Linked DNA regions of Halorhodospira halochloris. The protein of the gene in region 1 interacts with the protein of each later gene in a pairwise test. Links are inferred from orthologs where the notes say so. Each region holds a gene or a part of one and is shown in the gene's direction. Other genes may lie near its edges.

What was found.
Region 2: the proteins of dnaQ (region 1) and dnaE interact in binary tests that used the Escherichia coli proteins (3 or more experiments, as listed by UniProt). The link is inferred for Halorhodospira halochloris from one-to-one orthologs.

Annotation. Positions count from the first base shown.
Region 1 is NZ_AP017372.2:1,663,457-1,666,752, reverse strand. What follows is about bases 261-3,246. They hold dnaQ (DNA polymerase III subunit epsilon), read left to right. Parts: upstream 261-1,386; coding sequence 1,387-2,106; downstream 2,107-3,246. Other genes in these bases: HH1059_RS07590 (YbgA family protein), read left to right, coding at 3,013-3,246; HH1059_RS07595 (HAD family hydrolase), read left to right, coding at 2,108-2,827; HH1059_RS07605 (PHP domain-containing protein), read left to right, coding at 542-1,387; HH1059_RS07610 (ABCB family ABC transporter ATP-binding protein/permease), read left to right, coding at 261-523. Also shown: more of HH1059_RS07610, read left to right, coding at 1-260; more of HH1059_RS07590, read left to right, coding at 3,247-3,296. UniProt on the Escherichia coli protein: DNA polymerase III is a complex, multichain enzyme responsible for most of the replicative synthesis in bacteria. The epsilon subunit contain the editing function and is a proofreading 3'-5' exonuclease.
Region 2 is NZ_AP017372.2:808,995-813,456, forward strand. Bases 60-4,211 are described here. They hold dnaE (DNA polymerase III subunit alpha), read left to right. Parts: upstream 60-444; coding sequence 445-4,011; downstream 4,012-4,211. Other genes in these bases: HH1059_RS03875 (Coenzyme F420 hydrogenase/dehydrogenase, beta subunit C-terminal domain), read left to right, coding at 60-429; HH1059_RS03885 (HAD-IA family hydrolase), read right to left, coding at 4,008-4,211. In the rest of the region: more of HH1059_RS03875, read left to right, coding at 1-59; more of HH1059_RS03885, read right to left, coding at 4,212-4,462. UniProt on the Escherichia coli protein: DNA polymerase III is a complex, multichain enzyme responsible for most of the replicative synthesis in bacteria. This DNA polymerase also exhibits 3' to 5' exonuclease activity. The alpha chain is the DNA polymerase catalytic subunit.

The DNA of each region.
Region 1 (3,296 bases):
CCAGCACAGTCTGCGCGCGGCTATAGGTGTGGTGCCGCAGGATACGGTGCTGTTCAATGATACAATCCGCTACAATATTGCCTACGCCAACCGAGGCGCTAGCGATAGTCAGATTTGGCAAGCAGTGCGGCGTGCTCACCTGGAGGGGTTCATCAACTCCTTGCCCGAGGGGCTGGATACGCTAGTTGGTGAGCGAGGCCTGAAGGTCTCCGGCGGTGAGAAGCAGCGGATAGCCATTGCCCGGGTGCTGCTTAAGGACCCGCCGCTGTTGGTCCTTGACGAGGCGACATCTTCTCTCGACTCGGCTGCTGAGCAGGCGATCCTCGCCACTCTGGATGAGGTGTCTCAGGCGCGCACAACTTTGGCCATAGCTCATCGCTTATCAACAATTCAAGATGCGGACAAGATACTGTTGCTTGAAGATGGTCGTATTAAAGAGGCTGGAACCCACAGCGAGCTTCTCGCCCGGGATGGTGGCTATGCCCGGCTGTGGCGCTATCAGCAGGGCATGGGTGGTTGCTAAAGGCTTGCTAATAAATAAATGAGCTTGATCTACGATTTGCACTGCCACTCAAATATCTCCGACGGGCTACTTGCCCCGCATGAAGTGGTTGCTAGGGCCGCTCGGCGTGGCGTGACCACCCTCGCGCTTACCGATCACGATACTATCGATGGGGTGGCAAGTGCACGTCAGGCGGCACAAGCGCGTGGTATTGAGTTAATTACCGGGGTTGAACTCTCGGTGATTTGGCAAAGGCGTACTTTTCACATTGTCGGTTTGGGCGTTGATACTGCTGAAGAGAGGCTGCTTGGCGGGCTCGAGCGCATGCAGCAGGCGCGCCATGCCAGGGGGGTCGCCATCGGTGAGCGCCTCGAACGGGCCGGCTTGACCGGTGCTCTCGACGGGGCCCGGGAGGTGGCAGGAGCAGCGCAACTGACCCGTGCCCATTATGCCCGCTGGCTGGTAGATACAGGACAGGTGCGGGGTTATGAAGATGCATTTAAGCGCTATCTGCGCCGCGGCAGAGTAGGGTATGTGCATGGTGACTGGGTGGAACTCGAAGAGGGGATAGAGTGGATTAATAACGCTGGCGGGATAGCGGTTCTGGCCCATCCACTCGGTTACGATCTCACTGGTGCCTGGTTGCGCCGAGTCCTTGACGCCTTCACCGCAGCAGGAGGTCGCGGTCTTGAGGTTGGTTGTGGGACCTCGCCTCTGCCGCGTCAGGTTGCGCAGCTCGGCGGTTGGTGCCGTCGTTACGAATTGCTAGCCTCGGTAGGCTCCGACTTTCACGCCCCTGGGTATAACGCCAGGGATTTGGGCTCTGCCCCGCAACTGCCGGATGATTTACCAGTTATCTGGCAAGAGTTGGAGGTCAATAGCTGATGCGGCAAATCCTGCTAGATACTGAGACCACCGGTTTTGAGCCCAGCGATGGGCACCGGATCATTGAGATTGGCTGTGTCGAGCTGATAAAACGCCGGGTCACAAGGAATACCTTCCATCGCTATATCAATCCGGGCCGTGGTGTCGACGAAGGGGCGCAGAGTGTCCACGGTCTGAGTAACTCCTTTCTTGCCGATAAGCCGCGTTTTGCTGAGATAGCCGCAGATTTTATCGATTACATTCGTGATGCTGAGGTCATCATCCACAACGCTCCGTTCGATGTGGGGTTTATCGACCATGAGCTGAGCCTGCTCGGTAGACGCTGGGGTAAGCTTGAGGATTACTGCACTGTTACTGATTCCCTGGAGCTGGCCCGTAAGAAGCACCCGCGACAGCGCTGTAGCCTTGATGCGCTATGTAAACGCTACAGCATCGACTCCTCACGCCGGGAGCTGCATGGGGCATTGCTCGACGCTGAGTTACTGGCCGGTGTCTATCTGGCTATGACCGGGGGGCAAGCCACCCTCGCCCTAGGAGGCGGTGGCGACACTGACGAATCTGGGGTGGAGCAGGTGAGGGCGTTGCCGAGTGATCGCCCCCGCTTGCCGGTCCCGGAGCTAAGTGACAGCGATTGTGCGGCACACGAGCAGCTGCTGCAGCGGATTGATAAAAGCTGTTCCTCAGGACAGGCCCTGTGGCGGTCACAAAGCGGGCACTGACATGATTAAATCTCCACTGCATGCGGTTACTTTTGATTTGGATGATACCCTCTGGTCGGTGGATGATGTGCTCGCCCGGGCTGAGCAGGTCTTGTATGAATATTTGCGCTGCGAGTATCCGCTGATCGCCGAGCGCTTTGCCATTGCCGATATGCGTGAATTGCGTCGCCGTCTAGCAGCTGAGCGCGCCGATCTGGCCCGTAACGCAACTAAGCTGCGCCGGGCTATGCTCTATTATGTCGCCCAAGACTGCGGGCTGGATGAGTCTGCAGCCGAGCAGTTTACCGAGCTATGCTTTGCTATCTTCATTGAGGCTCGGCAACAAGTAAAGCCTTATGAGGAGGTCCCGGAAGCCATAAGGTATCTCGCGCAGCACCTCTCCATAGGGGTGATAACCAACGGCAATGCGGATGTTTATCGGACCGAATTAGGGCCCTTCATTGACTTCGTTGTGCGTGGTGTTGATATAGATATACCCAAGCCGGAGCCGGAGATATTCCATTACGCCTGCCGCCAGGCGGGTTTGGCCCCGGAGCATGTACTGCATGTCGGTGACGACCCGTGGATAGATGCTGCCGGGGCGCTGAGTGCAGGTATGCAGGCAGCTTTAATTTGTCGTGACGGAGTGCCGGGGGGTAGCGCAACCTTGCCTGATTGTGCCATTGTGCCCGATCTCAATGCCCTTAATCGTTTGATTGATCGAGCCTTGGGGTGCCTCTAAAAACTTCGCCGGCGCCACCATCCGCCCCGGTGTGGAGGTCTTGGCGCCAGGGATGGCGCCATGAAGCCTCCAGGGATGGATTTACGGCGTCCTCCACACCGGGGTGGATGGTGGCGCCGGCGAAGTTTTAGAGGTTCCCCTTGGTAGAATCTTGAAAGTTGTCTCTCGCAGGTAGTTTAAAGCCTATGTCGCAAGCGCAAAGTTCGCTTCCGCAGGATTCCTTAATTCCGGTCGGCGTGAGCAGTTGTCTGCTCGGCGAAGAAGTGCGTTACGACGGCAGCCATAAGCGTGACCGCTTCATAACCGATAAGTTGAGCAGCTATCTCGAGTTTGTGCCGATCTGTCCGGAGGTGGCGATTGGAATGAGTATTCCGCGCCCACCGATTCGCCTTGAGCTGGTTGAGGGCGAGGTCAGATTAAGGGGGGTGCGCGATAGCTGCGTCGATGTCACTGAGCCGATCGGCGAATA
Region 2 (4,462 bases), 850 kb from region 1 along the record:
TACACCAATGCTTTGGCTGACTTGGTGATTGGCAGTATGGGCGGCCGTGGCGAACAGTGGGTTATAATTCGCAATCAGCGTGGCCAAGAGCTCATCGATATCCTTGGCGATGAGATCAGGTTGCGTCCTGCCGGTAGCGCTGGCAAGAGAGCTAGTGCTGTGCAAGGGTACCTGAGTAACACCGAGCGTGCCGCAAGCGGTATGCCGGTAAGGCGCATGCCGAACTGGTTGCGGCCTATTATGAGCCGATTGATGCCCTATATGGGGCCGCGCGGGTTGGAGTTTGCTCGTGCCCGGGTAGAGATGAAGGCGGGCGAGACATTGATCCATCTTCGCCAGATGGCGCCTGAGCGGATCAAGTCAATGGTGCCTGAGCATGTCTATGAGTTAGCCAAGCCCTACGATGTGGGGGGCGGAAGCTCGCAATAACCGTGTGCTGGCGATATGGCGAATAGTTGTGGGGATTTCGTCCATCTGCGCGTCCACACTGAGCTCTCCTTAGTCGATGGCGTTGTAAGGATAAAGGAGCTGGTGGCTGCCGCGCGGGATGCCGGCATGCCTGCGGTTGCGGTAACCGATCAGTCGAATCTGTTCGGAATGGTTAAGTTCTACCAGGCTGCCCTCGCCGCAGGTATTAAGCCGATAATTGGTAGCGATGTCTGGCTCGAAGATCCCGCCGCCGAACTGGGCCGCTCGCGACTGACCCTGTTGTGCCGCAACGTGGATGGATATCGCGCCCTGTCGCGCCTGCTGACGCGCGCCTACAGAGAGGGTACTAAGGGCGATACACCGGTCATCTCGCGGGATTGGCTGCAAGCCGATAGTAACGGGCTTATTGCATTATCGGGCGGATCTCACGGCGACGTCGGCCGTGCCCTGCTGCGCGGCGACCAGGAACTCGCATTAGAGTATCTGCGCGAGCATCGCCGGACATTTGGCGCTGACGGTTACTATTTAGAGCTGCACCGCCTCGGTCGCCCTGGGGATGAGCACCATCTTCATGCGGCAGTAGATCTGGCAGCCGCCGAACAGGCTCCGGTTGTAGCGACCAACGACGTTCGCTTCATGCGTGCTGAAGACTACGACGCCCATGAGGTGCGCGTCTGTATCCACCAAGGTCGCACCCTTGACGACCCTCAGCGTCCTCGCCCCTATACCGAGTCGCAGTATTTTGCATCGTCGGCCGAGATGGCGGAGCGCTTTGCCGATATCCCTGAAGCCCTTGAGACAACAGTGCAAATAGCTGCCAAATGCAGTGTCGATGTCGAATTGGGGACCCCCTATCTGCCTGATTTTCCGGTACCTGAGGGGCAGACTGTCGCTTCGCTGTTGCGCCAAGAGGCGCTGGTTGGGCTCGAGCAAAGATTGGCCGAGTACGGCGGTGTCGGCGATGACGCGAATCACGCCTGGTCAGATTATAAACAGCGCCTTGAGCATGAGCTCGATGTTATCGAGCAGATGGGGTTTCCCGGATACTTTTTGATTGTTGCCGACTTTATCCGTTGGGCCCGTGAGAACAATATCCCGGTAGGGCCGGGGAGGGGCTCGGGGGCTGGCTCGCTGGTTGCCTATGCCCTGGGGATAACCAACCTCGATCCGCTGCGTTACGACCTGCTCTTTGAGCGTTTTCTTAATCCCGAGCGGATCTCCATGCCGGATTTCGATATCGATTTTTGCATGGATAGGCGCGATGAGGTGATTGAATACGTCTCGCGTCGCTACGGAGCTGAGAAAGTATCCCAGATAGCAACCCACGGTACTATGGCTGCCCGGGCAGTGGTGCGCGATGTCGGTCGGGTCTATGGTCACCCCTACGGCTATGTTGATCGTATCGCCAAGCTGATTCCTTTCGAGTTGGGAATGACGTTGGATAAGGCCTTAGATCAGGATGAGGATCTGCGTGCCGAGTACGACAACAATGAAGATGTGCGCGAACTGATTGATACTGCGCGCCGCCTTGAGGGGATGGCGCGCAATGTTGGCAAACATGCCGGTGGTGTTGTCATAGCCCCTAGTGATCTGACCGACTTCTCGCCTCTTTATCGCGATCCGGAGGAGCGCTCTGACGCTGAGCCGTGGAAAGTGGCAACCCATTTCGACAAGGATGATGTCGAAGCGGTTGGCTTAGTCAAATTCGATTTCTTGGGGTTGCGGACTCTTACCATAATCGACTGGACGGTGCAGGCGGTCAACCAGATCCGCGAGCAGCGCCAAGAAGAGCAGCTGGATATCGACGCAATACCGCTCGATGACCCGGCAACTTTCGGTCTGCTCAAGCGCTGTGCCACCACCGCGGTATTTCAGCTTGAGTCGCGTGGCATGAAGGAGCTGATCAAGCGCTTGCAGCCCGATCGGTTCGAAGAGATCGTTGCTTTGGTAGCACTGTTTCGTCCCGGTCCGCTGCAATCGGGCATGGCGGATGAGTTTGTCGAGCGCAAACATGGTCGGGTCAATATCGCCGGTTATCCTAACCGCGAGCTACATCATCCCGATCTTGAGCCGGTTCTCGAGACAACCTACGGCGTTATTCTTTATCAGGAGCAGGTGCAGCGTATCGCTCAAGTGCTCGCCGGTTATAGTCTCGGTCAGGCAGATCTACTGCGCCGAGCCATGGGTAAGAAGAAGGCCGAGGAGATGGCCAAGCAGCGGGCTAGCTTTATCGCTGGCGCTCAGGCTAATGGGATAGCTGAGGAAAAGGCTGCCGGTATCTTCGATCTCATGGAAAGCTTTGCTGCCTACGGGTTCAACAAGAGTCACTCGGCCGCCTATGCCTTGCTCTCTTATCAAACCGCCTGGCTCAAGACGCACTATCCGGCGCCTTTTATGGCCTCTGTGCTTTCGTCGGATATGGATAAGACCGATAAGGTTGTTACCTTTCTCGACGAGGCGCGAGCAATGCAGCTTGAGGTGCTGCCTCCCGATGTTAATCGCAGTAACAAGCCATTTCGGGCCGTCGATGAAAATACCATTGTCTATGGTCTAGGCGCGATTAAAGGCGTAGGTGAGTCGGCCCTGGATGCGATTCTCGGTGAGCGTGAGCGCAATGGCCAATTCAGCGATCTTTTCGATTTATGCCGGCGGGTGGATACCAGCAGGGCTAATAAGCGTGTCCTTGAGGCCCTATGTCGCTCTGGTAGCCTTGATTCGTTAGTGCCTAACCGAGCTAGTGCAATGGCCCAAATACCTGCAGCGCTTGCTGCTGCAGAGCAATTTGCCCGTGACCAGGAGGTGGGTCAGAGTGATCTATTTGGCGGGTTGGCGAGCAACCCCTTGGCCGAAGGTTATGGACAAGATGCGCAGGTTGAATGTCCGGAGTGGCCTGAGGATGAGCGCTTGGCTGGAGAAAAAGAGACTCTCGGCCTTTTTCTGACCGGCCACCCGATAGATCGCTACGAACAGGAATTGCCTTACTTGACCACTGACCGGCTCCAACGTCTAGCTGCTGGGGCGTTGAGCAATGGCTCAGGAGGTGCCTCTAGCGCTTCGGGTAGAGGCAAGATGGTTAGCGCCGCCGGCCTGGTGATCGCATTGCGGGTGCGCAACACCGCCAACGGCGGGCGTTTGGCCAGTCTGACCCTGGATGATCGCACGGGCAGGATAGAGGTGGTGCTATTCCACGAGGTATTTGCTCGCTATCGCTCAATAGTAGCTAAAGATGCTTTGCTGATAATCAAGGGCAGTCTTGATTTTGATGATTTCTCGGGTGGTTATAGGATATCCGCAGAGGAGGTTTACAGTCTCGCTCAAGCGCGGGAGCGCAGCCACGCTAGGGTTGTGGTGCCAGTCAGCGCCCAGCGAGCGGCTAACGGATTGGTGCCGCAGCTGCGTGAGACACTCAGCACCTATGCCGATGGTTTAAGTCGGGTTGAGGTAAAGTATACCCATCCGCAGGCTCAAGCGCGCCTGCTTCTCGGCCCCGAATGGACTGTGCTGCCGAGTGATGATCTGCTTGAGCGTTTGCAGAGCCTAGTTGAGGATAAGGTTGAGATTGCCTATCCGCAGGCCAATTAGGTGTGTGCATCGGTTAGCCATGCCAGAGTTACCGGCTCCCCGTCACCACGGTTATCAAGGCTTTCTACCACCCGCCAAGCGTCGCTGAAGTCGTCGTCTTTGGTCCATTCATTGTATGTTATAAGGGTAGGGATCCCGGCTTTATTAGCTGCGGCTAAGCCGTTTACGGAATCCTCCAGGGCCAGGCAATTGTCTGGCGGCAGGCACAGCCTCTCAACTGCAAGTTGGTAAGCCTCTGGATCGGGTTTCTTGGCGCTTACATCTTCGCCGCAAATCAGCAGGGAGAAATAGTGGCGCTGTTTAGCTGGTAGGACGTACTCGAATAAGGCCTCTACACTCTCTCTGGCGCTGGTGGTTACTATGGCCAGAGTGGTGCCGCTCGAGTAAGCCTCTTCAATCAGTCGTGTCACCCCAGGCCGCGGTTTGATCGCGCCGGAGCGCAGGATATCTG